DNA from 3 places in the Janthinobacterium sp. GW822-FHT07H10 genome. Region 2 is predicted to be linked to each of the others. Evidence: predicted binding sites of a transcription regulator. Region 2 holds the regulator's gene; each other region holds the start of a gene.

Region 1 (10,010 bases), on a different contig from region 2:
TCACGGGCCTGACGGTGGCCGCCGTGCTGCTGACCTGGTATCTGAACCGCCTGTCGCTGCAGCGCCTGCGCGAGGCCTGACACCCCGACGAGGAAGCCGCCATGCCGCAACAACGCCCCTTCAGGCAAGTCGATGTCTTCAGCAGCGTGCCGTTCATGGGCAATCCGCTGGCGGTGGTGCTCGACGCAAATGGCCTGGACGACGCGCAGATGCAGGCCATCGCGCGCTGGACGGGCCTGTCGGAAACCACCTTCGTGCTGGCGCCGCGCGATCCCGCCGCCGATTACCGCGTGCGGATCTTTTCGCCCGAGACGGAGTTCCCGTTCGCCGGCCATCCGACCCTGGGCACGGCGCACGCCCTGCTCGATGCGGGCCTGCAGCCCAAGGGCGCGCGCATCGTGCAGGAATGCGGCGTCGGCCTGGTGCAGGTGGAGCGCGGCGCCGGCGGCGTGCTGGCGTTCCAGGCACCGCCATGCGCCATGCGCGCGCTCGACCCCACGCTGCTGCCGCTGCTGCAGGCGGCGCTGGACGGCGCCCCGGCCCCTTCCGGCTGCGTCGCCGAGATGGGCATCCGCTGGCTGTGCGTGCCGCTGGCCAGCGCCGCCGCCTGCCTGGCCGTACGCGCCGACATCACGGCACTGACAGCATTGCTGGCCGCCTCCCGGGCCGACGGCCTGGCGCTGTACGGCCCGCACGACGCGGGCGGAGCGGCCGATTACGAAGTGCGCGCGCTGCTCAGCGAACACGGCGCGCTGGTGGAAGACCCCGTCACGGGCAGCGCCAACGCCTGCATCGCGCAGCTGCTGGCAGGCGCCGACTACACCGTGCGCCAGGGTACCTGCCTGCAACGCGACGGCCGCGTGTCCGTCCGTTTCCGCGATGGCCAGGCGTGGATAGGCGGCGCCTGCCTGACCGTGGTCGCAGGGTCGATATTGGCCTGAACCAGGCAAAGCGCCATCGAATGGGCGGCTATCGGATATTTCCAACGAAGGAAATACGGCCAGCACGCCCATATTCCGTGGCCAGTGCTATCGCATAAACAGGCACGCTCTGGTATCGTCTTACGCTTAGGCAACGCTCACGCTCGCCTGTTTGCATGCAGTGCCATTCATTCCTCCAACTACCGAGACATCCATGCGTTTTATTCTTTGTTTTCTGGCCGCGATGGCCAGCGTTCCCGCATCGGCAGACAAGCTGACCCTGGAACGCATCCACGCCGACCCGGCGCTGGCCGGCCCCGGCGTGCGCAACCTGAAGGTCTCGCCCGACGGTGAACGCGTCACGTTCCTGCGCGGCCGCGCAGACAACCAGTTCCAGCTCGACCTGTGGGAATTCAAGCTGAAAGACAAGAGCACGCACCGCCTGGTCGATTCCAAGGCGCTGGTGCCGAATGAAACCATCTCGCCCGAAGAGCAGGCGCGCCGAGAGCGCGAGCGCACGGCCAGCCTGAACGGCATTCTCAGCTACAGCTGGTCGCCCGATGGCAAGCAGCTGCTGGTGCCGCTGGCAGGCAATCTGTACCTGGTCGACGCGGCCCATCCCGAGAAGGCGCGCCTGGTCGCCAAGGGCAATGTGCTCGACCCGAAAATCTCGCCGAAAGGCCGCTATGTGTCGTTCGTGCGCGACCAGAACATCTATGTCATCGACCTGAAGTCCGGCAAGGAACGCCAGCTGACGACCGACGGCAAGGGCACGATCCGCAATGGCGAAGCCGAATTCGTGGCGCAGGAAGAAATGGGCCAGCGCACCGGCTACTACTGGGCCCCCGACGATTCCGCCATCGCCTACAAACGCTATGACGAAGCGCCCGTGCCCGTGGTGCGCCGCTTCGAAATCTTCGCCGACCGCACCGACGTCGTGGAGCAGCGCTACCCTGCCGCCGGCGACCCGAACGTGCTGGTGCAGCTGCTGATCGTCTCGCCGGAAACGGGCGTGCAGCGCCAGGTGAATCTGGGCACGAACCCGGACATCTACCTGGTGCGCGCCGACTGGAGCGCGGACAGCAAGTCGCTCGTGTACCAGCGCCAGTCGCGCGACCAGAAGACGCTGGACCTGGTCGCCGTCGACGCGGCCACCCTGGCGCAGCGCACGCTGCTGACGGAAACGGCGAAGACCTGGGTCAGCATCCATGACGACCTGCACTTCCTGGACAACGGCAAATTCCTGTGGTCGTCCGAGCGCACGGGCCGCAATCACCTGTACCTGTACGACATGGGCGGCAAGCTGCTGCACCCGGTGACCTCGGGCGAATGGGGCATCGACAGCGTGCTGGCCGTGAATGAAAAAACCGGCAAAGTCTATGTGTCGTCGAACCGCGACGCGGTGATCGACAAGCAGACCTACGCGCTGGCCCTGGACGGCAGCACGGCCGACAAGCCGCAGCGCGTGACGAAAGCGGACGGCTGGCACGACACGAAGTTCTCGCACAATGGCGAAGTCTTCGTCGACACCTATTCCGACCCGGCCACGCCGCCGCAGGTGAGCATCCGCCGCCCGGACGGCGCCATGGTGGGCTGGCTGGAAGAAAACGCGCTCAACGCCAGCCACCCGTACGCGAAATACAAGGCCGACCACCTGCCGACCGAATACGGCACCCTGAAAGCCAACGATGGCCAGACCCTGTACTACTCGCTGCTCAAGCCATCGAACTTCGACGCCACGAAACGCTACCCGGTCTTCCTGTCGACGTATGGCGGCCCGCACTCGCAGCACGTGGCGCGCCGCTGGGGCAACAACTTCGACCAGTACATGGCGCAGCAGGGCTTTGTCGTCTTCCGTCTCGATAACCGCGGCTCGTCGCGCCGCGAACGCGCGTTCACGGACGCCATTTATCACAACCTGGGCGAAGCGGAAGTGGCGGACCAGCTGGTGGGCATCGACTGGCTGGGCAAGCAAAGCTTCGTCGACCCGAAACGCATCGGCGTGTTCGGCTGGAGCTATGGCGGTTTCATGACCCTGCGCCTGCTGTCGGCCGCCTCCGACAAGATCGCCATGGGCGTCTCGGTGGCGCCCGTCACCGACTGGGCCCTGTATGACACCCACTACACGGAACAATTCCTCGGCATGCCGAAGGAAAACGTGGATGGCTACAAGAAGAGCACCGTGTTTGCCCACCTCGATGGCCTGAAGTCGCCGCTGCTGCTGGTGCACGGCATGGCCGACGACAATGTGCTGTTCTCGAACAGCACGCGCCTGATCGACGCGCTGGTGAACCGCGGCGTGCAGTTCGACCTGATGACGTATCCGGGCGCCAAGCACGGCATCTCGTCGCGCGCCGGCCAGCGCCACGTGTACAAGAAGATCGAAACCTTCTTCAAGCAAAACCTGGCCAATCCGGCGCAATAGCTTTCAGCCGCAGCAAATAAAAACCGCCGCCTGTCTCGCGACAGGCGGCGGTTTTTTTATGCCGGAGCAAAAGTTATGGCTTGCGCGTGACGGTTTCCACCGCCTCTTTCACATCGCCCACCTTCTTCTGCACTTTGCCTTCGACCTGGTTTGCCAGACCCTTGGCTTGCTGTTCTTCGCTGCCGACGACCTTGCCAGCGGCTTCCTGGATTTTACCGCCGACTTCCTTCAGTTTACCTTCGACTTGATCTTTGTTCATGATGGATCCTCACTGTAGTTGGTACCTCTGTGGTCCGGCGCCCGAGGCGCCGGTACTGCGGCTCACACGCTGCTGGAAGCGGCTTGCGCTGCTTGCTGCGTGTCGATGTGTCCATACTACCCTCGAGGTTGCAAAAACTATGTACGGTTCCTAACACATGCCCAAAATCAGTCAATTGAGCGAAATCAGCCCGCTTTGCGCCACACGGTGGCCAGCCACGGCTGCTGCGCGCGCGGCAAGCCCGGTGGACGGTAGTACTGCTCGACCAGGCTGAAACCGGCCGCCTGCACATACGCTGCCCACGCCTCTTCGTCATGGTAGCTGCCATAGCGGGCGCCGTTCCAGCCTTCCTGGTTTTGCCCGCGCGGATTTGAGCTGAACAGCACGCCCCCCGGTTTCAGGCACGCGTGCAGGGCGCGCAGCACGCCAAGCAAGGCGGCGCTGGGCACGTGGAACAGCACGGCATTGGCGAACACGCCGTCGAAGTGCGCGGCCGGCAGGTCGAGGTCGACGAAATCCTGCTGCCACACGGTGCAGCCGCTGTAGGCGCGCGCCATCTCGACGAAGCGGGGGCAGCCATCGACGCCCGTGGCATGGTGACCCAGGGCCGTGAACGCCTTCAGGTCGCGGCCAGGGCCGCAGCCGAGGTCGAGAATCGCCAGGGGCGCGGGCTGGCCGATGGCGTCCAGCAGCGCATGGATGTTCTGGCTGACGTCGTGGTCGCGCGTGCCTTCGAAAAACTGCTCGGCGCTGGCATCGTAATGGGCCAGGGTACGGCCGGTGATGGCGTGGATAGGGTCTTGCTGCTCTTGCGGGGTCGGCTTCATGGCGCTCCTGTCATCGATGGGCGCATTTTACGCTGCCGGCCGCTTCGCCGGCCGGCAGCACCAGCCCACTTACCAGACGCGCACGCGCTGCTCGGGCGCCAGGTACAGCTGCTGCCCCGGCTGCACGTCGAAGACCGGATACCAGGCGTCGAGGTTGCGCACGGTGGCAGCGCGGTATTGCGCCGGCGCGTGGCCATCGGTGAGGATTTGCTGGCGCGCCGCCGCCTCGCGCGCCTTGCTGCGCCAGCTGACGCCATAGCCCGTGAAGAACGCCCGTTCCGCTCCCGGCTGCGCCGCCTTGCCCTGCTGCGACAGGGTGAACGCGTCATAGGCGGCCGCCACGCCGGCCAGGTCGGCCAGGTTTTCGCTGAGGGTCAGCTGGCCATTCACGGCCAGGTCGGGAAATGGCCGGTAAGCCGAGAACTGCGCCGCCAGCTGTCCGGCAGCCGTCTTGAAATGCGCGAGGTCGGCCGGCGTCCACCAGTCGCGCAACTTGCCCTGGGCATCGAACTGCGCGCCCTGGTCGTCGAAGCTGTGGCTGATCTCGTGGCCGATGGTGGCGCCGATGCCGCCGTAGTTGGCCGCATCGGATGCTTGCGGATCGAAGAACGGCGGCTGCAGGATGGCGGCCGGGAAGTTCAGCGCATTTTGCAGCGGCAGGTTGACGGCGTTGACCAGCTGCGCCGGCATGGCCCAGGCCTTGCGGTCGACGGGCTGGCCCAGCTTGGCCAATTGCTGCTGGTAATGGAACTGTTCCGCGCGCTGCGCATTGCCCAGCGCATCGCCGCGCACGACGCGCAAGCCCGCATAGCTGGCCCAGCGCTCCGGGTAGCCAACGCCCACATACAGGGTCTTGAGCTTTTCCTGCGCCTGCACCCTGGTTTCCGGCGCCATCCAGTCCAGCTTGTCGATGCGGCGCGAGAAGGCGGCGACGATATTGGCCACCATGTCCTGCACGCGCGCCTTCGATTCGGGCGGGAAATAGCGCTCCACGTACAGCTTGCCGACGGCGTCGCTGAGGGCGCCGTTCGTCGCGGCCAGCGCGCGCTTGCTGCGCGGCGACTGCTGCGGCGTGCCGCTCAGCGCGCTGCCATAAAAGGCGAAACGCTGGTCGGCGGCGGCCTTGGGCAAGGTCGCGCCAAAGTGGTTGATCGCGTGAAAGGCAAGGAAATCCTTCCAGGTGGCCAGCGGCACGCTCGCCACCAGCGCGGCGCTGCCCGTCATGGCCGACGGATGCCAGACGATGAAGTCCTTCTGCGCCCCCAGGCCGGCCGCCTGGAAGAAGGCTTTCCAGTCCAGTCCCGGCGCCTTGCTGGCGAAATCCCCGGCGCGCCAGGCATTGTTGCCCTTGGCAACGTCGGCCGACTCTTCGCGGCTGGCGTGACTCGCGGCAATTTGTTGTTCCAGCGCAAACACGCGCGCCGCGCGACCCTGCGCATCGCCGTAGCCTGCCAGTTGCAGCATGGCGGCGATATGCGCCTGGTAGCTGCCGCGCAAGCCCTGCATGCGCGCGCTGTCGGTCGCATAATAGGCGCGGTCGGGCATGCCCAGGCCCCCTTGCAGCAGGTAAGCCACGTTGCGCGTCGGGTCGTTCAAGTCTTGCGCCACCCACAGGCCGAACAGGTTTTCCGTATAAAAATTGGTGGAATTGAGCGGGTCGACATCGGCGCGCAAGCTCTCGCCCAGCGCCCGCGCCAGGCCCGCCTGGTCGCGCACGGCGTCGATCTTTTTCAGCAGCGGCTTGAGCGGCGCCCAGCCTTTCGCCTCGATGGCGGCCTCGTCCATATAGGAGCGGTAGAAATCGCTGACCTGGCGCGCTTCCGCGCTGCCGCCCTGGCGTGCCTGCAAGCCTTCGACGAGGGCGATGATGCGCTGGTTGGTTTCATCGGCGAGGATGGCGAACGAGCCCCAGCTGGCGCGGTCGTCCGGAATGGCCGTGGCGCGCATCCAGTCGCCATTGACGTAGTCATAAAAATCGTCGCCGGGCAAGACGGCCGTGGGCGCCGCCTTCGCGGCGGCGGGACTGGCGGCCGCCTCCTGTCCATGCGCGTGGACGGCGCCGCCAGCCAGGGCGATGCCGGACAGGGCCAGCGCCATGGCGCGCTTGCGCCAGGAACCGGGAAAAGAGGGAACGGCAGCAGTGACAACGCGCATGGTGATCCTTTCAGGCAAAGTGACGACAGTAGTGTGCAAAATCATAACGCGTTTCGACGCGCCAGAACACCCTGCCCTGTCACCGCGACGCCAGCAGGCATGCGGCCTGGCGGGCGATGGCGGCCTCCCCCTGCCCTCTTTGGAAATTATTTTCACTTTTTTTCAAAAAAACCCTCAAGTTCCCGTTCAGGCCGCCGTTAATCTAGGCAAGCGGTAATCCATTCACTAGTTACGGGTGTGCTCATGACCTCCAACGACATTCTCTCGATGTATGAAAATATTGCAGGACTGACCAATCAAATGGTCGTGGCCGCACGTTCGAGCGACTGGGATGGCTTGAATACCCTGGAAAACCAGTGCGCCAGCGCAGCCAGCACGGCCATGACGGGCAGCGTGCCTGCCCTCGCCGGCACTTCGCGCATGCGCAAGATCGACTTGCTGAAGCAAATCCTGGCCAACGACCGCGAAATCCGCACCATCACGGAACCATGGATGACGCAGCTGGCCAGCGTGATGCCGGCATCGCGCGCGCACATGTAAGGCAGGAGCGACATCCCGATATCGAAAAAGCACCTGCGGGTGCTTTTTTTACGTCCATACGCATGGGTGGCATGATCACTGGCGCGCCGCGCTACTGTCGCGGCCGCGCCAAGGCGGGGGAAATACAGGGGAGGGGAATATGGAAGGCGAACCCCAGGTATCTCCTGGCGTCGCCTCGCTGCCGGTTGCATCCGGCGTCCGCGAGCACATCGTTGGCATCGCAGACCGCTTCCAGGCCCAGGCGTTTATGCAACGCTACACCTGTTTGTCGCGCCACACTATCGTTGGTGGCTGCGCCAGGCTGGGACTGTTTTGTCGTAGAGCAAGTCCACTGAATTAATTATATCGCCATCTTTGAAAAATAAGCAACGCGATTGGCATGCGTTTGCATGTCTTTTTTAAATATCTTTTTTTATATCAAGTCTGAGCGCGCAATTCGGGGCAATCCGGCGTGGCGCCTAGCGGGAAAATGGTTCCGGCTCCGGCTCGGCCGCCTGCGCCTCATCCGCGGCCTCCGTCAGGACGGGCACCGCCTTCTTGCGGCCGAATGGCTTGCGCAGCAAGACCCAGTACTTCGAAGGCGTCCCTGGCCCCGCCGCTTGCTTGCGCCTGCGCACGACATACACGATGACGGCCGTCAGCAGCAGGAATGCCAGCGTCCCCAGGCCCAGCCACAGCAAGCCATGGCCGCCAGCCTGCTTCTCGGCCACGGGCGCCGCCAGCGGTTTGGGCTTGGCGTGCGCAACAACAGGCGCGGCGGGAGCGGCGGCCGCTACGGCGGCGCCAGGCTGGGCCAACGCCTGCTGCAGCGCGCCGATCTTGCCCTCGAGCTCGCCCAGCCTGGCATTGAGGGCCGTATTCTTCTCGTCCAGCGCCACGCACGCTTCGGCCTGCCCCGCATCGGCCTGCGGCGCGCAGGCGACCACGGGCGCGACAGGACGGCGCAAGGGCGGCGGCCGCACGGCAGCGGCGGCGCGCACGGCCGGCGCCTCCACCGCTTTCCTCGGTGCGGCGGGCGGCGCAACGAAGACCGTGGCGGGACGCAGCATGCCCTCGGCACGCGCGCGCGCCGCCAGCGCGGCGGCATCGGGCGGCGTGCCCGGCATGGCACGCGGCAGCGGCATGGGCGCCGCCGGCATGGCTTCCGGCGGCGCGGCCACCCTGGCCGGCGCGCTGGCGACGGGCGGCGACGGCGTCAGCCACAACGTTGCCAGGCGCACGATGGCGCCGCCGCCATTGCCCAGCAACAGATACAGGTGCAGATGGCCGGACTGGATCGCCTTCGCTGTAGTGACGCGCACATAGCGGCGCCCGCCCCGCTCGAAGGGATTGATGGTCAAACCCTGCAGGGCAGCATCCATGCCGATGCCGCCGCCCCGGTACACATCGGGTGAGGCCAGGCGCACGGCCACGCCTTGTGCTTCGTCGGGCGCCAGTGCCGTCAGTTCGATCTCGGCCAGCAGCGGCTGGCCCACGTGCGACAGCACCGCCATCTCGCCCAGTTCGGCCGCCATGACAGGCGGCAAGACCAGGCTGGCGGCGGCGCATGCGATCAGGGACCAACGGGGAAGGATGCTGCTTTGCATGGACTGATCGCTTTGATAACAGGATAAATAAACGGAACTCGCCCATCTTTAACGGCAGGAAATCGCAAAAATATAGACGGGCACGAGCAAAATGATGCAATACAGCATCATCCTGTGCCTTTTTGGCGTCTGGAGTACACTCGATCCACCTCCATCGATGAAAGGGATGCCATGAGTAGCAGAATCGAACGCGACAGTTTCGGCCCGATCGACGTACCCGCCGACCGGCTTTGGGGAGCGCAAACGCAGCGCTCGCTCGAACACTTCCATATCTCCACGGAAAAGATGCCGCCCGAACTGATCGCCGCCCTGGCCACCGTCAAGCGCGCGGCCGCCCACGTCAACCTGGACTTGGGGCTATTGGACGGCAAGAAAGCCGTCGCCATCACGCAGGCGGCCGATGAAGTGCTGGCCGGCAAGCATGACGCCGAGTTCCCGCTGGCCGTCTGGCAGACAGGGTCTGGCACGCAAAGCAATATGAACATGAATGAAGTGCTGGCCAACCGCGGCTCCGAGCTGATCGGCGGCTTGCGCGGCGCCGAGCGCCTGCTGCACCCGAATGACGACGTCAACCTGGGCCAGTCCTCGAACGACATCTTCCCCACCGCCATCCATGTGGCCGCCGCGCTGGCCGTCGCCAACACCGTCTTGCCGCCGCTGCGCCAGCTGCGCGCCACGCTGGACGCCAAGGCGACGGAATTTGCCGACATCGTCAAGATCGGCCGCACCCATTTGCAGGATGCGACGCCGTTGACCCTGGGACAGGAATTCTCGGGCTATGTGGCGCAGCTGGACTTTGCCGAACATATCATCACGGCCTCGCTGCCGCCGCTGCTGCAGCTGGCCGCCGGCGGCACGGCCGTGGGCACGGGCTTGAATGCCCACGTGGAATTTGCCGGCCGCATCGCCGCGGAACTGGCGCGCCTGACGGGCCAGCCGTTTGCCACGGCCGACAACAAGTTTGCCGCACTGGCCGCCCACGATGCCCTGGTCGCCGCCCATGGCGCGCTGAAAACCCTGGCCACGGCCCTGATGAAGATCGCCAACGATGTGCGCTGGATGGCCTCCGGCCCCCGCTCGGGCCTGGGCGAGATCACGATACCCGAAAACGAGCCGGGCAGCTCCATCATGCCGGGCAAGGTCAACCCGACCCAGTGCGAGGCGCTGACCATGCTGTGCTGCCAGGTGTTCGGCAATGACGTCGCCATCACGGTGGGCGGCGCCTCGGGCAATTTCGAGCTGAATGTCTTCAAGCCCTTGATCGCGCACAACTTCCTGCAAAGCGCGCGCCTGCTAGGC
Region 2 (10,010 bases):
CGGCGAATTGCTCAAGCGCATCAAAGGCATCCGCAAGAAATTCGCCCAGGAAGTGGGCTTTTTGGCACCGCCCGTGCATATCCGCGACAATCTGGAATTGAAACCGTCGGCCTACCGCATCACGCTCAAGGGCGTGGAAGTGGGGGTTGGCGAAGCATTCAATGGCCAGTTCCTGGCGATCAACCCCGGCATGGCCAGCGGCACCTTGCCCGGCCTGTCCACGACGGACCCGGCCTTCGGCTTGCCGGCCACGTGGATCGAGGCCAGCCTGCGCGACCAGGCGCAGTCGATGGGCTACACGGTGGTCGATGCGGGCACCGTGGTGGCCACGCACCTGAACCACCTGATCACCTCGCACGCTTCCGAATTGCTGGGCCGCGCGGAAGTGCAGGCGCTGCTCGACCACCTGGGCAAGGATGCGCCGCGCCTGGTGGAGGACCTGGTGCCGAAGATGCTGTCGCTGTCGACGCTGCAAAAAGTGCTGCAGAACCTGCTGATGGAAGGCGTGCACATCCGCGACATGCGCACCATCATCGAAACCCTGGCCGAGCACACGGTGCACACGCAGGATCCGAACGACCTGACGGCGCTGGTGCGCGTGGCCCTGGGCCGCGCCATCGTGCAGCAACTGTTCCCCGGCGCGGCCGAACTGTCCGTAATGACGCTCGACAGCCGCCTCGAGCGCCTGCTGATGCAGGCGATGGGCAATGGCGGCGATGGCGCGGGCATCGAGCCTGGCCTGGCCGACACCATCGCCCACCAGGCGGGCCTGGCCGCGCAGCAGCAGGAAGCGCTGGGCCTGACGCCCGTGCTGCTGGTGCCGGCGCCGCTGCGCGCGCTGCTGTCGCGCTTCCTGCGCCGCGCCCTGCCGCAGCTGAAGGTGCTGTCGCATGCGGAAGTGCCGGAAACCAAGACCATCCGCGTCACCAGCCTGGTGGGTGCGCAGTAGTTGCCTGATAAGCAAGGCGGGGCCGTTCCGGCGCGAACGGCCCCGTTTTTTACTTGCCGCACCTCAATTTCCTCACGGCAAACTGAATAACGGGTACTTTCCCGTCCTGTTCCTTCGATCATTTCCCCAGTGCATCGCTAATAATGGAAACTGTCCGAGTGATCTGTGTCCATGTGGAAGACAGCACTCAAGCAACAGGAGTCGATGATGGTCACACCGTTCAGCCAGTACTGCGCCACCCCCGCCTCGGGAGGCCGGCCATGAATGTGAAGAAATTTACGGGCGCCTCGTCGCGCGATGCGCTGCGCAAGGTGCGCGAAGCGCTCGGCCCCGATGCCGTGATCCTGTCGAACCGCCAGGCCGATGGCGTGGTGGAAATCCTCGCGCTGGCCAATGACGATGCCGCCTCGCTGGCATCGCCGCCGGCCGCCTCGGAAATGGCCCAGCCGCGTCCCCAGTTGCAGACCCAGTTCGCCACGCCGCAGCGCGCGGCCGCCCCGGCCCAGCGCCCGGCCGCGCCGCGCCAGGCATCGTCCGAGCCAGTGGACATGGCCCGCATGCAGCAGATGATGGCCAGCGCGCTGGCGCACGTCAAAGAGAACGCCGCCGCCGAGATGAGCGGCATGATGAATGAAATCCGCGCCATGCGCGGCATGATGGAAACCCAGCTGGCGGAAATCTCGTGGGGTTCGACGCAGCAGCGCGAGCCGCAAAAAGCCGTCGTGCTGCGCGAAATGCTGGCGGCCGGCTTCTCGGCCAGCCTGGCGCGCTACCTGATCGACAAGCTGCCCGCCGGCCTGGACGGCGCGCAAAGCATGCGCTGGATCAAGACCGTGCTCAGCCGTAACCTGAATACTGTCGCCAATGAAGACGCCATGCTCGAGCAGGGCGGCGTATTCGCGCTGGTGGGCCCGACCGGCGTCGGCAAGACCACCAGCACGGCCAAGCTGGCGGCGCGCTGCGTGATGCGCCACGGCCCGGAAAAGCTGGCCCTGATCACCACGGACGCCTACCGTATCGGCGCGCACGAACAGCTGCGCATCTACGGCAAGATCCTCGGCGTGATGGTGCACTCGGTGAAGGACGAGGCGGACTTGCGCATCGCCCTGAAGGAATTGAAGAACAAGCACACGGTGCTGATCGACACGGTGGGCGTGAGCCAGCGCGACCAGATGGTGACGGAGCAGGTGGCCATGCTGTCGGGCGCCGGCGCCGACGTCAAGCGCCTGCTGTGCCTGAATTCGACGGCAACGCAGGAAACGCTCAATGAAGTGGTGCGCGCCTACCAGGGCAGCGGCCTGGCCGGCTGCATCATGACCAAGCTCGATGAGGCGGCGTCCATCGGCAATGTGCTCGACGTGGTGATCCGCCAGAAGCTGAACCTGTTTTATGTGTCGAACGGCCAGCGCGTGCCGGAAGACCTGCACCTGGCCGACCGCGCCTACCTGATCGACCGCGCCTTCAAGCTCAAGCGCGATACGGCGGCGACGCAGTTTTCCGATGCCGAACTGCCGCTGCTGATGGCGCAGGCCGCCGCCCGCAACAATGAAGCGCGCGGGGTGCACCTTGGCTAATTTCGATTTCGACCAGGCCGAAGGCCTGCGCCGCATGCTGGCCGGCCCGCAGCCGCGCGTCATGACGTTCCTGTCGGCCACGCCGCAGGACGACAAGGGCGCCATGCTGGTCAACCTGGGCGCTTCGCTCGCGTATGGCGGCAATGAAGTGCTGCTGGTCGACGCCAGCGGCGGCAGCGACGGCGTCGCCTCGCGCCTGGGACTGGCGCACGGCGCCAGCCTGCTCGACGTGGCGCGCCAGCAGTGCGGCCTGAACCAGGTGATCCACCAGGTGCCGCAGGGCTTCGGCGTGGCCCACCTGGGCGCGCGCAACCACCTGATGGACAGCAGCGACTATGCGGGCGACGAAGACACGCGCCGCCTGGGCAAGACCTTCGAAGTGATGGCGCGCCAGAGCGGCATCGTGCTGGTCGACGGCGTGGTGGCCGAGGAGGGCGCATGCTTCCCCGTGCCGCTGATGGCCTCGTCCGACATCGTGGTGCAGGTGTCGAACAGCGCCAATTCGATCAAGGCGGCCTATTGCCTGATCAAGCGACTGAACCAGGAGCTGGGACGGCGTCCGTTCGGCATTCTTGTCACCGGCGCTTCCGAATCCGAGGCAAAAGTGGTATACGATAATATGGCGCAGGCGGCGAGCCGCTACCTGGCCGTGAAACTGACGTCGATGGGCTCGGTGCCGGCCGATGAATACCTGCACCGCGCCGCGCGCCTGGGCCGCAGCGTGGTCGACGCGTTTCCGCTGGCGGGAGCTTCGGTGGCGTTTCGCGGACTGGCCGAGCGCCTGGTCCGTTCGGCGGCGCCGGTGCTGGGCACCACCTTGTACCAGACGGGGAGCGCACACCATTTCAGCGCCTGAATCCAACCGTAGCACCAGATAAGACGATAAAACAATAAGCAGCCTATGTACACGGTCAAAGGGAAATCGAACAAGGACTATTTGCTGACGGAGCATATCCCGCTGGTGAAGCGTCTGGCGCACCATATGAAGGCGAAATTGCCGCCTTCGGTCGAGGTCGATGACCTGATCCAGGCCGGCATGATCGGCCTGCTGGACGCCATCAGCCGCTATGAGGAAACGCATGGCGCGCAGTTCGAGACGTATGCCGTGCTGCGTATCCGCGGCGCCATGCTCGACGAGCTGCGCACCAGCGACTGGCTGCCGCGCAGCATGCGCCAGAACATGCGCAAGATCGAAGAGGCGATGAGCATTTTGCAGCAGCGCCTGGGCCACCCGCCGACGGAGTCGGAAGTGGCGAAACTGCTGAAAATGTCGCTGGCCGACTACCAGGAAATGCTGGGCGACGGCGGCGGCCACCAGCTGGTGTACTACGAAGATTTTCATGACCCGGACGGCAATGACAGCTTCCTCGACCGCCATTGCGTGGACGAGGACAGCGACCCCTTGCGGTCCCTGCTCGATACCGATTTCCGGCAATCCGTGATCGATGCCATCGACGCGCTGCCGCCACGCGAGAAAATACTCATGGGCCTGTACTACGAAGAAGAGCTGAACCTGAAGGAGATCGGCGCGGTGATGGGCGTATCGGAATCGCGCGTCTCGCAGCTGCATACCCAGGCCGTCGCGCGCCTGCGCGCAACCTTGAGGGAGCAGGCGTGGACTGGTCCAGCGTAATCGGGCTGGCGCTGGCGCTGGCGGGCCTCCTGGTCGGTCAGGCACTGGAGGGCGGCAAGATGGCCTCCCTGCTGCAGCCGGCCGCCTTCGCCATCGTTGTCATCGGCACCTTCGGCGCCGTGCTGCTGCAAACGCGCTTGCGCACCTTCGTGCGCGGCCTGGAAATGCTGCGCTGGGTGTTCCTGCCGCCTTCGGACACGCGCGCCGCGCTGGCGCGCGACATCGGGCAATGGAGCCTGACGGCGCGCCGCGACGGCCCGCTGGCCCTCGAGCGCCTGATGGAAAACACGGCCGACCGCTTCAACGCCAAGGGCTTGCGCATGATCGTCGACGGTATCGCGCCCGACAAGCTGCGCCAGCTGCTCGACGTGGAAATCTCCGCCTACGAGATGGCCGAGCGCCAGGCCGTCAAGGTGTGGGAATCTGCCGCCGGCTATTCTCCCACGATCGGCATCCTGGGCGCCGTGCTGGGCCTGATCCACGTGATGGAAAACCTCACCGACCCCAGCAAACTGGGCGGCGGCATCGCCGTGGCGTTCGTCTCCACCATCTATGGCGTGGGCTTGGCCAATCTGCTGTTCCTGCCGGTGGCAAATAAACTCAAGGCCATCGTTTCGCGCCGCGTGCTGCAGTATGAAATCACGGCCGCCGTGCTGTACGACATCGCCACGGGCGACCATACGCGCATCATCGAAGAGCGCGTGGCCAGCCTCCTGCACGAGCACTGACCATGATGCGGCGCGCGCGCAGGAAGTATGACGAGGAACCGGACAACCAGGACCGCTGGCTGATCTCGTACGCCGATTTCATCACCCTGCTGTTCGCCTTTTTCGTCGTCATGTATGCGATTTCGCAAGTCAACGAAGGCAAGTACCGCGTCTTCCAGAGCGCCATCGGCCAGGCCTTCAGCCTGGACAAGGGCGCGCCGCCCATCCTCATGGAAGCGCCGCAGGCGATCCCGCTGCCGAATCCCGCCCTGAAGCGCCGCACGGAAGCCATCCGCCGCGAGCGCGAGCACATGACGCGCCTGGCGCAGGACCTGACGTCCACCCTGGCGCCGCTGGTGAAGGAAGGCAAGGTGCGCGTGACGCAGACGAGCCGTGGCGTCAGCGTGGAAATCAACGCCAGCGTGCTGTTCGACCCGGGCGCGGCGCGCCTGACGCCGGAATCGGACCAGGCCCTGCGCGCCGTGGCCGTGCTGCTCAAGGACGACACGCACGACGTGCAGGTGGAAGGGCATACCGATGTGCAGCCGATCAGCAATTCGAACTTCGCCTCGAACTGGGAACTGTCGGCCGCGCGCGCCAGCGCCGTGGTGCGCCTGTTCATCGCCAGCGGCGTGCAAGCCACGCGCCTGACGGCCGTCGGCCACGCCGACAACATCCCCGTGGCGCCGAACGCCACGCCGGAAGGGCGCGCGCGCAACCGCCGCGTCGCCGTGACCATCCTCTCGGGCATCCCCGAGACGGTGACGGAAGTGCCGACGGCGCCGCCGGCCAACTGACAAGGCCTGACAAAACCGTCGCGAGCGGCAGCGAGGCTCGGCGCCCCTGTTGGCCCGAGAAGCGGAGCTGTGCCTTGCACTGGGCCGCCGAGGCCGTGAGCATCGGCGGGCGCAAATCGCGACGCGCAGCAGGTGTTGTTAGGTGTTCTATGTTAGGTGTGCTAAGCCTGGCCTTCCTGCCGGCGCGGCTTCGCGCCCTAGTGCGTGTCATGGGCTGGTCATACTGGACTGCTAGGCTGTCGCCCTTCTTTTCAGCTTCCAGGTCAATCCCATGTCTTACTCCAGAACCTTGCTTCCTTCGGCCATCGCCATCCTGTTGAGCGTCGCTGCCTGCGGCGGCGATGGCGGCCCGGACAGCAGCGTGCCACCGCTGCCCGCCGGCCGCTGGATCGCCGGCGACCTGCACACCCACACCACGCAATCGGCCGATGCGGATGTCAGCCAGACGCTGGACAAGGTGCTGGCCAAGGCCTTTACCACGTATGGACTCGACTGGATGGCGCTGTCCAACCATTTGCGCGTTTCCACGCGCGATGCGCTGGGCGCGCCGCTGCCGGCGCCCATTCCGATGTCCATCGCTGCCGAACGCCATGAAATCCCGCGCGTCCAGGCGCTGCAGGCGGGCGGCGCCTACGCCGACAAGCTGGTCTTTTCCGGCTTCGAGTGGGACATGCCGACCCACGATCACATCGGCATCGGCCTGTTCGAAGGCAAGGACAAGCTCAGTGCCAGCACCCGGGGCATGAAGGAGTTCGAATACCTGTTCACCACGCGCGACGCCAGCATGTTCGACGCCGCCGACGTCGCCGCATGGAAAGGCAAATATGGCGAGGCGCGCTACAACAAGACGGCTGCCGACGCGCTGCAAGCGATCAACTGGCTCAGGCAGAATTATCCGGAAACCAGCTACGCCGTCATCAACCACCCGTCGCGCAACAAGGGCAGCTACAGCATCGCCGACTTGCGCGCTTTTAACGATGCCGCCCCCAACATCATGTTCGCCATCGAAGGCATGGTCGGCAACCAGATGGAGCCGGACCGCGGCGGCTATACGGCCGCCTACACGGACGACAATGCGCTGCTGCGCGTGTATGGCGGTGTCGACTACGTGGTGGCCAAGCTGGGCGGGCCATGGGATGCGCTGCTGGGCGAGGGCCGCCGCATCTGGAACCTGACCGACTCGGATACGCACTTCAAGATCGTCGGCGGCAACAGCAGCGGCTATTTCCCCGGCGAATATGCGAAGAACTATGTGTTCAACAGCGCGCAAGGGGCGCCGCAGGCGAAGGATTTGCTGGCCGGTTTGCGCTCGGGCAAGATGTTTTCCACCTATGGCGACTTGATCAACGCACTGGACTTCAACCTGGCCAGCAAGGACGACCGCAAGGAGATGGGCGGCGAGCTGAAGGTCGGCAACGGCGACACCGTCACGGTTACCATCCGCTTCAAGAGCCCGGCCAGGAACAACTACGAGAAGCCGGTCGACAGCGGCGTGGCCGCCAACGTCAAGCCCGTCGTCGACCATGTCGACATGATCGTCGGCGATGTCGGCGCGAAGGCGGTGGCGGGCACGCCAGCCTACGACGTTGCCAGCAATGCCAGCACGCGCGTGCTCAAGCGCTTCACCAGCGCGGACTGGAAACTCGGGGCGGACGGCTACTACAGCGTGAGCTACCAGGCCACGGCGGCGAAGAACCAGTATTTCCGCCTGCGCGGCACCAATCTGGGGACCGATGTTGCCGGCCTGACGCAGGCTGGCGAACCGCTGGCCGACCAGCGCACGGGGGCCACGGACAGCACCCAGCGCTTCAATGACATCAACGACCGCAATTACCGCAGCCTGTGGTTCTATTCGAATCCGGTCTTCGTGACCGTGCGTTGATGGCGTCGCCGGCCGGCAGCGCGCCGCCGGATGGGGCGGGGGCCCGCTGCCGCTTGGTACAATCGGGGCCTTTCCCCACTTTTATCTCTCGATCATGAAAAGCAGTTCCCAGGGCGGCCTCGTGTATTCCACCGAAACGGGCCGCATGTGCCCCGCCTGCCGCCAGCCGCTGGCGCAGTGCGCATGCAAGGCCGCAGCGAAAGCGGCGCCGGCGGGCGACGGCGCCGTGCGCGTGTCGCGCCAGACCAAGGGCCGCGGCGGCAAGAGCGTCACCGTGGTGAAAGGCCTGGCGCTGGACGCCATCGCGCTGGCCCTGCTGGGCAAGCAGCTGCGCACGCAGTGCGGCTCGGGCGGCACCGTCAAGGATGGCGTCATCGAAGTGCAGGGCGACCACGTGGACGCCATCCTGGCCGCGCTGCTCAAGCTGGGCCACCGGGCGAAGCAGGCCGGCGGCTGAGGTGCGGGCCGGTGCCGCGCGCCTGTGGTAACGTGCGCTTCCCGACCCCGCCCGCCACCTCATGATGAATCGCACACTTGCCAGCATCGCCATCGCCGCCACCGCGGCCGCGCTGGCGCTGGCGTACTGGCCCGCGTCCGACGGCGGCGCGCCGGCAGCGGCCACCGCCACCGCTGCTGCCGGCGCGCCACCGGGGCGCAGCCTGGCCTCGTATTTTTCTGTCGATGCCTCCGTCCCCGCGGCCGAGGCAGCCCTGGTCATCCCCCTGGCGCAGCGGCTCGAGCGGCTGGCCGCCAGCGGCAGGGCGGAAGATGCGTATGCCGCCTTCAATCTGATCGACGACTGCATGGTCTTCCTGCGGGAGGGGCGCTTGCCGGGCATGGAGTTCGAACTGGGGCGCGAGATGACGGCGGAAGAGAAGGTTGCCCAGCAGCAGCTATGTGCGGGCTTGACGCAGCGCCAGCGCGACGAGCGCCTGGCCTACCTGGCCACCGCCGCGAAGGCGGGCGTGCCGGGCGCCAGCACGATTTTCCTGTCGGAAGGCCCGTTCGGCGACCGCAGCGCGCTGCGCAACCGTCCCGACGACCCGCTCGTGCAGGAATGGAAGCGCCAGGCCATCGCCCAGCTGACGGCGCAGGCGGACGAGGGCGAGCTGAGCAGCGTTTCGACCCTGATGATGGCGTATCTGCGCGATGGCGACGTGGTGCGCAAGGACGCGCCGCAAGCGTATGGCTACCTGCTGGCCCTGCGCATGGTGTATGGGGAACTGCTGGCGCCCGGCATCGCCAATCCGTATCAGGATGAATACTGGCACTGGCTGCAGGATGAGCTGACGCCGGCGCAGCAGGCCGCCGCCACGGCGAAGGCGCAAGCCATCGCGGCGAAATTTCGCCAGCATGCGGGGCGTCCCGCGCCCGCTTGAACGGACAGGGGCGCGCGCCTTGCCGCGGTAGTGCCGTGTCGGGGTGTTTGGCTTAGCCGATGACGACGCGCCGGTTCGGCGTATTCGTCGTCGGTTGGCCGCTGGGGCCGTAGAAATTGCCGCTTTGGGCCGTGGGGCGCAGGGCGTTCAGGGCGCCTTGCGTGTGCAGCATGTGCTTGTTGACCAGCAGGCTGTTCAGGCGGTTCTGTTCCTTCGCTTCGCGCGTCGTCTCGAGCAAGGCTTTCCACAGGGGCGCCGCGTCGGCGATGCCGGCGCCGACCAGCCAGTCTTCCATGCCGGCTTCGGCGGCCATGAAACCGGCCGCCGCCAGGGCCTGGTGGCGTTGCGCCGCCAGCTGGCTCAACTGTCCTATCAGTGCCGTCTTGCGCACGGTGATCTCCGCAACCGCATCGATGTCAGCCGCAACCAGATGCAGCTGTTCTTCTTTCATCAATGCCAGCAATGTGGTCATGAGCTCTTGCTCGTCGCGCAGGCTGGAAAACGGAGTCACTGATTGCATGGGGGAAACCTATCTATTTCGTGAGTGCAGCAAGTCCTTGACTGTATCCAAGAGACCGTCCGCCACTTTTTCAGAGTTGACCTGGAACTGGCCGTCGGCGATCGCCAGCTTGATGCGTTCGACTTTTTTCGTGTCGAACACGGCGCCGCTGCCGGCAGTTGCACTGGCCGCTAATGCCTGTCCTTGCGGCGACAGGCGTACATTGTCCGACGTCGTCGGTGTTGCTTGCGCTTTCTCGGCATTGCGGGCACCCGAGGTATTCGCGGGCGCTACCGGCAGGCCGGGATTGCTTTTAATGGTGTTGTCGGTAATTTTCACAGCGTGATCCTCGTCTGGTCGAAGTCAAAAAACTCCGGGATATGTGTCATTATCGGCACCTTCTTCCGAAACTTTAGTGCGCCAGACCACAATATCGCTGTCCATCCGTATCTAGAAAGCCACCTCCACCAGGCCGCCGGCGCGCGCCACGCCGCTGATCTGCTGGCCGCCCTGGGTGCGTACCTGCACCACCTGGCCGTCGCCGGCGCTGCCGATGGCGCGTCCTTCTGATGCCACCTGGAAACCATTGC
Region 3 (10,010 bases), on a different contig from region 2:
GGCGGCCTGTTCACCGACCAGGTGTTTACCACGCTGAAGGAACGCGACATCCTGCGCTTCGAAGGGCCGATGGGCACCTTCTTCCTGCGCGACGACTCCGACAAGCCCGTCGTGCTGCTGGCCTCGGGCACGGGCTTCGCCCCGCTGAAAGCCATCGTCGAGCACATGATCCATGCACAGTCGACGCGCCCGATCACCCTGTACTGGGGCGGCCGCCGTCCGCACGACCTGTACATGGATGCGCTGTGCCGCCAGTGGGCCGCCGACTTGCCGCAGTTCACGTATGTGCCCGTCGTCTCGGAAGCCTTGCCGGAAGACGCATGGAGCGGCCGCACGGGCTTCGTGCACCAGGCCGTCATCGCCGACTTGCCCGACCTGTCCGGCCACCAGGTATATGCGTGCGGCGCACCCGTGATGGTCGATTCGGCCAAGCGCGATTTCGTGCAGCAATGCGGCCTGCCCGACGACGAGTTCTACGCGGACGCCTTCACCACCGAAGCCGACCTGGCCAAGTAGGCAGCCACCGTCCAGACAGCGGGGCGCTGCTGGTGCGGCGCCCCGCCGCCGCCACGCCGCCCCTGCCACCCCGCTGTTCCCTGGAAATATCATGTCTCTCGCCTCCGCCGGCAACGGCTTCAGTATCTTGCGCCACCGCAACTTCGCCTGCTACCTGTCGGCCCGCGTACTGGGCACGGTGGCCGTGCAGATGCAAAGCGTGGCCATCGGCTGGCAGGTGTATCAGATCACGGGCAGCCTGTTCGACCTGGGACTGATCGGCCTGGCGCAGTTCGCGCCCTTCCTTGTGCTGATCTTGCCCGCCGGCCACGTGGCCGACCGCTACAACCGCCGCAACATCATCGCCTGGTGCCTGGCGGCGCAGCTGGCGTGCGCGCTGGCCCTGCTGGCGTTCACCGTCAGCGGCCTCGCCATCGTCTGGCCCGTGTTTGCCGTGCTGGTGCTGTTCGGCAGCGCGCGCGCCTTCATGATGCCGGCCACGCAAGCCGTGCTGGTGAACATGGTGCCGACGCAGCACTTCAGCCGCGCCCTGGCACTCAGCTCCTCGAGTTCGCACGTGGCCATCATCCTCGGCCCCACCCTGGGCGGCCTGCTGTACTACTTCGGCCCCAAGGTGGTGTACCTGATCTCGTCCGCACTGCTGGTCGCGTCCGTCCTGCTGATGCACGCCACCACGCCGGCGCCGCAACTGGTGAAACGCGAACCCGTCAGCTGGCACACCCTGCTCGAAGGCTTGCGCTTCGTCTGGTCGAAACCGATCGTGCTGGGCGCCATCTCGCTCGACCTGTTCGCCGTGCTGTTCGGCGGCGCCACGGCCCTGCTGCCGGCGCTCGCGCACGACGTGCTGCATATCGGCCCCAGCGGCCTGGGCCTGCTGCGCACGGCGCCCGGCGCCGGCGCGGCCCTGTGCTCGATCGCGCTGGCCTGCTTCCCCATCACGCGCCGGGTCGGCGCCTGGATGTTCGGCGGCGTGGCCGTGTTCGGCCTGGGCACCCTGGTGCTGGGCAGCACCAGCTATTTCCCGCTGGCCCTGGTGGCGCTGTTCCTGATGGGCGCCGGCGACATGGTCAGCGTCTACATCCGCCACCTGCTGGTGCAGTTCGAGACGCCCGACGAGATACGCGGCCGTGTCAGCGCCGTGAATGCCGTCTTCATTGGCGCCTCGAACGAACTGGGCGAGTTCGAATCGGGCCTGACGGCCGGCTGGTTCGGTCTCGTGCGCGCCGTCCTCTTCGGCGGCGCCGCCACCCTGGCCGTGAGTGACGGGCGTGTGGGCCGTGCTGTTCCCCGTGCTGTCGCGCATGGACCGCTTCCCCCACCACGAGAAGGAGGCGGCCTCCAGGGCGGCCACCGCGACCACGACTTAAGGGCTAAGATGCGCTATCGCCACTGAGGTCACCGCGCCATGAAAATCACGCTTCCGTTTCACAGCTTCATCCGCAGCCGTCCGCACCTGAGCCTGGCCACCGCCATCGGCGTGGCGGCCGGCCTGCTGCTGCCGGCGTCATGGCAACAGATGACGCGACTGCTGACGGCCTGGAACGTGGCCGTCTGGTTCTACCTGGCGACCATGGCCTGGATGATGATGCGTGCCAACCATCACAAGGTCAAGGCCATGGCGCAGCGCCAGGATGAACGGGCCGCCACGGTCCTGTCGGCCCTGTCCGTCGCTTCCGTGATGAGCCTGGCAGCCATCATCTCGCAGCTGTCGTCCATGAAGGACATGGCCGCCGATGAGCGGGCCCTGCACTACGCGCTCACCATCCTGACCCTGGTCGGCTCGTGGTTCCTCGTCGGCACCCTGTTCTGCTTTCACTATGCGCACCTGTTTTACCAGGCCGACCCCGCACTGCGCCCCCTGAAATTCCCCGACGACGAGCCCGACCCCGATTACTGGGACTTCCTGTATTTCTCGTTCACCATCGCCGTGGCCGTGCAAACGTCGGACGTGTCCGTGCAGACGCGCATGATGCGGCAAATCGTGCTGGGACAATCCGTGCTGAGCTTTTTCTTCAACCTGGTCGTGCTGGGCCTGTCCATCAATATCGCTGCCGGCCTGATTAACGGCTGAAGACGGCGTCAGGGCGCGACTGGCGCTGGGCCGCAAAAAATTCCTTGAGGAAACTTGATCTGGCTGTAGGGTTAAGCCCATCTTAATCGTGCAAACCCCTTGAAATTGTAGAAACTGGAGTAAGATAAGTTACATACACGAGGTCATGTGTATGAGGCAAGAACCAGGCGCCGACGCGCCCTGGCAGCAAGCAGCACCGCTGCCGTGCATGGCGCCTGAGATGGGTTTTTTTTGAATTGACAGGAGTAAGCATATGCAAATCAATATTCATACCGACAGCACCATCGCCAACACCGCTGGACTGAACGAACATGTGCAATCCGTACTGGAAGCCGCACTGAACCGCTTCCGCGACAACCTGACCCGCATCGAAGTCCACCTCAGCGATACGAACGGCCCGAAAGGCGGCGCGGACGATATCCGCTGCGTCATGGAAGCACGCGTTGCCGGCTACCAACCAATTGCCGTCACTGAACAAAACGCCACCGTGCACCAAGCCGTTGCCGGCGCCACCGACAAACTGAAACGCGCCATCGATAGCGCCCTGGGCCGCCTGCAAGACAGCAAGCGCCACGCCACCGGCAAGAATGCCGTGATCGATACGACGGAAGTCGAAGAAGCGGCCGAGTAATTCCCCACCCGCAGTTTTGCCAGAGACCAAGGCAGCCGTTCAAGGCTGCCTTTGCACATCGGGTGCACCGTTTCGCCAGCGGCAACAACGCTATCAAAACCACAAGCATTTCAGCTTATTAACGCGACAATGAAATAATTGTCGTATTTCTCACAGTAAGTGACCTCAAGCAAGCCTTTGCCGTTACGGCCGGGGCAGCTTTACGCTATCATGAAGATACCGGCACGTTGCTCGCGGGCGCCGGCTTTTTGAAAGTGTGATTGTGGAACAGATCGGCAACTTTGGTGCTTCAGGCTGCAACATCGGCGATTTACAGCTATTTCGCGATGGGGCGGACAGCCGGACGACCGCCATGCTGGCCCCCTGCCCCGTCATGCGCCTCGAAGCGGGCGAAGCCATTACCGACACGCGCGGCGCCAGCCTGTACATCGTCCTGCGCGGCTCGCTGGCCGTGGCCGCCGACACCCATACGGGCATGGATGACGGCACCGTCAGCAAGGTCTTGCCCGGCGAAAGCGTGGGCGAACAATCGGTGCTCGACGAAGCGAGCAACCTGGCCGCTATTTCCGCACTGGAAGAAACCGACTTGCTGGTGATCGACGCGGCCATCGTCTGGGAATTGATCGAGCAGTCGAACGGCCTGGCGCGCAACCTGCTGCGCCTGCTGTCCTTCCGCATCCGCGCCGCCAACGCCCTGCTGCGCCGCCGGCAGAAACTGGGCGAATTCTACCGCCAGCTATCGATGGTCGACAGCCTGACGGGCCTGTACAACCGCGCCTGGCTGACGGACCTGCTGCCGAATATGATCGTCACGGCCCACGGCAGCGGCGCGCCGCTGTCGCTGATCATGATCGACCTCGACCATTTCAAGCGCTTCAACGACACGCACGGCCACCAGGCGGGCGACCAGGCCCTGCGCATCGCCGCGCAAGTGCTGGGCGCGGCCCTGCGGCCGACGGATTTTGCCGTGCGCTACGGCGGCGAGGAATTGATGGTAATCTTGCCCGATACCAATGAAAACGTGGCCCTGCGCGTGGCCCAGCGCCTGTGCGAACGCATGCAGCAAGCCATCATCTTCAACGACATGCGCAGCCCGCTGCCGCACATCACGGGCTCGTTCGGCGTGGCCAGCCTGGCCCGGGAGCAGGACGACCATGGCCTGATCGCGGCGGCCGATGCGGCCCTGTACCGTGCCAAGGCGGCTGGCCGCAATAGAGTAAGCACCTGATGCAGCGTCCATGGCGCCTGCACATGTTCTCGGGCGCCTGACGTCAATCGTCTCAGGCCGCCTTGCTGTCGGCCGGCTTGGCCGGTGCGGCGGCGTCATCCTTCTTGCTGCCGTGCGCGGCGATGAAGTCCGCATAGCCCTTCTGCACCAGCGCATAGGTCTTGTCGATATTGCTGGCGATATCGCCGCCGAGCACCTTCAAGCCCTCGAGGATGTCGCGCGCCTCCTTGAAGCCTTTTTCCATGCCGCCACTGATGGTGTCCATGAACTTGCTCAGGGCGGCATCGTCGTCCAGCTCGGGATTCTGCTTTTTGAATGCGTCAAAAAACCCCGTCGACAGCGATACAATACGGCTCGCCGTCGCTTCGGCGCTATTGTCCTGCGAGGCCGCGTTCTGGATCGCATCGTCGCCGTACTGTCCCTGCAACGCTTCATTGATGCTGGTGATGGCCGATTTGTAGACCAGCGCCAGCGGATCGTTCTGCGCGCCGATCGACACGTTCAGCGATGCCTGCATGATGGATGCGTTCAATTGCAGCTTCGTACGGTCGTTAACGCTCATTTCCGTCTTGCTGGCGTCCTTTTGCTGGACTTTATCGTCCTTGCCGGCAACGCCAGTACTGATGGAACTCACGGAAGCGGCGGAATTGCCGCCTGCGGCGATGGGAATTGACACGATAGGCCTCCTTGAACGGGCAATGTATGACACCATGCGAAAACCGCAACGGTGACTATCCTCTCGTGTAGTATCGGCAGGTTTTCAGAAAACTGTAGCGATGACGCCTTGAGCGGCCCGGACAAAACATTCAGCAACCCATCAGCACACGATAAGCAACGACCATCAATGACTAAGCAGACTTTCCTTTGGCACGACTACGAAACCTTTGGCGTCCAGCCGCGCCGCGACCGCCCGGCCCAGTTCGCCGCTATCCGCACGGATGCCGAACTCAACGAGATCGGCGAACCCATCATGCTGTATTGCCAGCCTGCCAATGATTTCCTGCCCGACCCACAGTCGTGCCTGATCACGGGCATCACGCCGCAGCAATGCCTGCAACTGGGCGTGCCCGAGCACCAGTTCGCCGCCACCATCGAAGCGGCTTTTTCCGAGCCGGGCACCATCGGCGTGGGCTACAACACCATCCGTTTCGACGATGAAGTGACGCGTTTCCTGTTCTGGCGCAACCTGATCGACCCGTATGCGCGCGAATGGAAGAACCATTGCGGCCGCTGGGACATCCTCGACGTCGTGCGCATGACGCACGCGCTGCGCCCGGAAGGCATCGAATGGCCAAAGCGCGACGATGGCCAGACCAGCTTCAAGCTGGAACACCTGAGCAAGGCCAATGGCCTCGTCCACGAAGCGGCGCATGATGCGCTATCGGACGTGCGCGCCACCATCGCCCTGGCGCGCCTGATCAGGGAAAAACAGCCGAAACTGTTCGAATTCTGCCTGGCCCTGCACAAGAAGGACAAGGTCGCCAGCGAAATGGGCATGCACCTGGCCGCCAGCGAGCGCCAGCCCTTCCTGCACGTGTCGGGCATGTTCCCGGCCGAACGGGGCTGTTTGGGCGTCGTCTGGCCGCTGGCCACGCATCCGAGCAACAAAAATGAAATCCTCGTGTGGGATTGCCAGTACGACCCGCGCGAACTGTTCAGCCTGGATGCGGACACCATCCGCACGCGCCTGTTTACGCGCAAGGACGCCATGCCCGAAGGCATGACGCGCCTGCCCGTGAAAAGCGTACACCTGAACAAGTCGCCCATGCTGGTCGGTAATTTGAAGACCCTGTCGCCTGCCATGGCCGCGCAATGGGGCATCGACGTGGACGCCGCGAAGATCAACGCGCAATTCGCCGCCACGGCGCCGAACATGGACGCCATCTGGGCCGAAGTGTTCCAGCGTCCGGGAGCGAATACCGCGCTGGACGTGGATGAAGATTTGTACAATGGTTTCGTCAGCAACGACGACCGCCGCCTGCTCGAGTCGCTGCGCCGCGAAACGCCGGCCAAGCTGGCCACGGCACGTCCCTCGTTTGCCGACGAGCGCCTGCAGGAACTGCTGTTCCGCTACCGCGCCCGCAATTTCCCGCACACCCTGAGCGAAGCGGAAAGCCTGCGCTGGGAACAGCACCGGGCCGCCCGCCTGTTCGACGGCGACGGCGGCGCCCGCACCATCGAAATGCTGTTTACGGAAATCGACGTACTGTCGGAATCCGTGGATGAGCGGGGGGAGGAAATTCTGGGAGAGTTGTACGACTATGCGGAGATGGTCGCGCCCATGCGCGACTGAAACCCGGGCAGGTCGGATTAGCGAAGCGTAATCCGACAAGTGCCGACGACGACCCATGTCGGCTTACGCCATGCGACTAAGCCGAGCTACCAATCAAAAATGCCGGGCTAGCCCGGCATTTTTTATGGATGCAACTTAAACCGAACGATGGGCATTGATCGCATCGCGCGTTTCAATCGCCACGCGGCGCGCCGCATCGGCGAAGTCTTCGCCAGCCTGCGGCGTGGCGTAGATGATGGCGCGCGAGGAGCTGATCATCATGCCCATGCCATTGGCCGTCTGGCCCGCGCCGACGGTGGCGGCGATGTCGCCGCCCTGGGCGCCGATGCCGGGCACCAATAAAGGCATGTCGCCGACGATGGCGCGCACCTGTGCCAGTTCCTCCGGGAAGGTGGCGCCGACGACGAGCGCGCACTGGCCGTTCTTGTTCCATTTCTCGGCCACCAGGCGCGCCACGCGCTGGTACAGCGGCACGCCGTCCGTATCGAGGAATTGCAAGTCCGAGCCGCCCGGGTTCGAGGTGCGGCACAGGATGATCACGCCGCGGTCGCTCCACGCCAGGTAGGGGTCGAGCGAATCCTCGCCCATGTAGGGGTTCACGGTGACGGCGTCGGCGCCGTAGCGCTCGAACGCTTCGCGCGCGTATTGCGTGGCCGTGGCGCCGATGTCGCCCCGTTTCGCGTCGAGGATCAGCGGGATGTGCGGGTAATTCTCGCGCACGTAGCGGCAAATGTCTTCCAGCTGTTTTTCCGCGCCCAGCGCGCCGAAATACGCGATCTGCGGCTTGAAGGCGCAGGCCAGGTCGGCCGTGGCATCGATGATGCGCGTGCAAAAGGTCGTGATTCCATCGGGCAAGTCGCGCAATTCGGCCGGCAGCTTCGCCAGGTCGGGGTCCAGTCCCACGCACAGCAGGGAATTATTGGCCGTCCACGCGGCGGATAATTTATTGATGAAATTCACGGCACACCTTCTCTATATTCAGTTGCAAACCCCGTATTGTAACGCGGCGCGGGCTTGCCACGGCAGTCCGCGCCCGCGCCGAAGCGGTCTGGAGCGCTTATTAAACCAACATCTTGTGCCGTTTCAGGTATATTTGCCTCACCTCCCCTTTACGCACGGAACCCATCATGCAAATCACCAATCAATTCACCAAATGGCTGCGCCTGGCGCTGAGCGTCACCGTCCTGGCCGGCGTCCTGACGGGCTGCGGCTACAACGACTTCCAGAGCAAGGACGAGGCAACCAAGGCCGCCTGGGGCGAAGTGGTCAACCAGTACCAGCGCCGCGCCGACCTGATCCCCAACCTGGTGAACACCGTCAAGGGCTATGCTACGCACGAACGGGAAACGCTGGAAGCGGTGACCAAGGCGCGCGCCGCCGCCACCAGTTTCCAGATCACGCCGGAAGTGCTGAATGACCCGGCCGCGTTTGAAAAGTTCCAGCAAGTGCAGGGGCAACTGTCGTCTGCCCTGTCGCGCCTGATGGTGGTGTCCGAGAAATACCCGGACTTGAAGGCCGACACCAGCTTCCGCGACTTGCAGTCGCAGCTGGAAGGCACGGAAAACCGCATCACCGTGGCGCGCCAGCGTTACATTACCGCCGTGCAAGACTACAACGTGCATGCGCGCAGCTTCCCGAACAACCTGACGGCCATGGTCTTCGGCTACAAGGTCAAGCCATCGTTCACGGTGGAAAATGAGAAGGCCATCTCGACCGCGCCAACCGTCGATTTCGGCAAATAAGATGAAAGCCTGGTCTTATCTGGCGGCGCTGGCGACGGCGCTGCTGCTGTGCACCAGCCTGCCCGCCAGCGCGCAGGAGCTCGTGCCCGTGCCGCCGCTGGCGGCGCGCGTGACGGACGACGCCGGCATGCTGGACGCCAAGCAAAAGGCGGCGCTGGAAGCCGTGCTGGCCGATTACGAAGCCAAGACGGGCAGCCAGATCGCCGTGCTGCTGGTCAAGAGCACGGCGCCGGAAGCGATCGAGCAATACAGCATCCGCGTGACGGATGCGTGGAAGCTGGGCCGCAAGGGCGTCGACGACGGCGTGCTGCTGATGGTGGCGAAGGACAACCCGTCCGCCCTGCGCCGCCTGCGCATCGAGGCGGGCCGCGGCGTGCAGGGCGTGCTGACGGATGCGCAATCGAAACGCATCCTGCAGGATGTCATCGCGCCGCATTTCAAGCAGGATGACTATTACGGCGGCCTGGTGGCCGGCATCGGCGCGATAGCCACCTTGCTGAACCAGGAGCAATTTCCCGCGCCTGCCCAGCAGCAGGCGCCGCGCACGGTGGAAGCGGGCGGCCTGACCTTCTGGCTGCCGCTGCTGTTCTTCGGCTTCCTCGTCGTGCTGACCCTGTTCCGCTCGCGCGGAGGACCGACGCGGCTGCAGCGCGGCAGCAACTGGTCCAGCGGCGCCACCGGCGTCGTGCTGGGCAGCATCCTCAGCCAGGCGCTGAACAACCGCGGCGGTGGCGGCTTCGGCGGCGGCGGCGGTTTTGGCGGTGGCGGGGGCGGCGGTGGTTTCGGTGGCGGCGGCGGTGGTTTTGACGGCGGCGGCGCCTCGGGAGATTGGTAATGACGAAACAACTGACATTCGGACAGCGCTGCGGGCGCGCCTTGAAGCATTTGCGGGGCACGCCGGCCACGGGACGCCAGGCTTTCCCGGAAAGCACCTTGCAAGCCATCGAGACGGCCATCGCCGACGGTGAACAGATGCACCAGGCGGAAGTGCGGCTGATCGTCGAGGCGGCCCTCACACCGGGCATGGCGTACCAGGGCGTGAGCAACCGCGAACGGGCGCGCGAACTGTTCGCCCAGTATGGCGTATGGGACACGGAAGACAATGTGGGCGTGCTGATCTACATCAACCTGGCCGAACACCAGGTCGATATCGTGGCCGACCGCAACGTGGGCCGGCGCGTCACGCCGGAGCAGTGGCAAGCCGTGTGCCGCACCATGACCAAAGGGTTTAAGGATGGCAACTACCACGACAGCACCCTGGATGCCTTGCAGCAGCTAAACAGTTTGCTGCAAAGCCACTTCCCCGCCAATGGCACGCGCGGCAACCAGTTGCCGAACGAACCCATCCTCCTCTGAATGGCGGGCAGGGATTAGAATCTGCCATTGCCGCGCACAATGGCAGCGCGCCCCACCCGCCGAGGAGAACACATGAAACTGATCAATAAAACCGCCATCGTCACGGGCGCCACGCAAGGCATCGGCCTGGCGTGCGCCAGCCGCCTGCTCGCCGAAGGGGCGCAAGTGATGCT

Evidence for each region. The regulator FliA, encoded in region 2, starts transcription of late flagellar genes. The targets are predictions, from matches to a motif close to CTAAAGTTTNNNNNNNNNNNGCCGNTA.
Region 1: AC1RDJ_RS12155 (flagellar protein FliT) is a predicted target of FliA. The motif match lies at 6,759-6,785, and genes of this name have one in related genera.
Region 3: AC1RDJ_RS11790 (DUF5610 domain-containing protein) is a predicted target of FliA. The motif match lies at 5,194-5,220, and genes of this name have one in related genera.

Annotation. Positions count from the first base shown of each region.
Region 1 is NZ_JBXAKS010000004.1:328,496-338,505, reverse strand. Features, by position in the region: gene AC1RDJ_RS12185 (MATE family efflux transporter) at 1-80, shown strand, start outside; gene AC1RDJ_RS12180 (PhzF family phenazine biosynthesis protein) at 102-941, shown strand; gene AC1RDJ_RS12175 (S9 family peptidase) at 1,135-3,345, shown strand; gene AC1RDJ_RS12170 (CsbD family protein) at 3,419-3,604, opposite strand; gene AC1RDJ_RS12165 (class I SAM-dependent methyltransferase) at 3,790-4,431, opposite strand; gene AC1RDJ_RS12160 (M13 family metallopeptidase) at 4,501-6,585, opposite strand; gene AC1RDJ_RS12155 (flagellar protein FliT) at 6,829-7,125, shown strand; gene AC1RDJ_RS12150 (type IV pilus assembly protein FimV) at 7,584-8,711, opposite strand; gene fumC (class II fumarate hydratase) at 8,883-10,010, shown strand, end outside.
Region 2 is NZ_JBXAKS010000020.1:42,329-52,338, reverse strand. Features, by position in the region: gene flhA (flagellar biosynthesis protein FlhA) at 1-949, shown strand, start outside; gene flhF (flagellar biosynthesis GTPase FlhF) at 1,210-2,523, shown strand; gene AC1RDJ_RS27045 (MinD/ParA family ATP-binding protein) at 2,516-3,379, shown strand; gene AC1RDJ_RS27040 (RNA polymerase sigma factor FliA) at 3,425-4,156, shown strand; gene AC1RDJ_RS27035 (flagellar motor protein) at 4,138-4,884, shown strand; gene motD (flagellar motor protein MotD) at 4,890-5,660, shown strand; gene AC1RDJ_RS27025 (CehA/McbA family metallohydrolase domain-containing protein) at 5,932-7,542, shown strand; gene AC1RDJ_RS27020 (translation initiation factor Sui1) at 7,637-7,999, shown strand; gene AC1RDJ_RS27015 (hypothetical protein) at 8,061-8,921, shown strand; gene AC1RDJ_RS27010 (flagella synthesis protein FlgN) at 8,974-9,441, opposite strand; gene flgM (flagellar biosynthesis anti-sigma factor FlgM) at 9,451-9,759, opposite strand; gene flgA (flagellar basal body P-ring formation chaperone FlgA) at 9,871-10,010, opposite strand, start outside.
Region 3 is NZ_JBXAKS010000004.1:252,263-262,272, reverse strand. Features, by position in the region: gene AC1RDJ_RS11815 (CDP-6-deoxy-delta-3,4-glucoseen reductase) at 1-516, shown strand, start outside; partial or broken gene AC1RDJ_RS11810 (MFS transporter) at 608-1,883, shown strand; gene AC1RDJ_RS11805 (DUF1345 domain-containing protein) at 1,922-2,587, shown strand; gene AC1RDJ_RS11800 (HPF/RaiA family ribosome-associated protein) at 2,841-3,218, shown strand; gene AC1RDJ_RS11795 (GGDEF domain-containing protein) at 3,481-4,446, shown strand; gene AC1RDJ_RS11790 (DUF5610 domain-containing protein) at 4,499-5,122, opposite strand; gene sbcB (exodeoxyribonuclease I) at 5,291-6,739, shown strand; gene pyrF (orotidine-5'-phosphate decarboxylase) at 6,875-7,699, opposite strand; gene AC1RDJ_RS11775 (LemA family protein) at 7,867-8,481, shown strand; gene AC1RDJ_RS11770 (TPM domain-containing protein) at 8,483-9,316, shown strand; gene AC1RDJ_RS11765 (TPM domain-containing protein) at 9,316-9,837, shown strand; gene AC1RDJ_RS11760 (SDR family NAD(P)-dependent oxidoreductase) at 9,910-10,010, shown strand, end outside.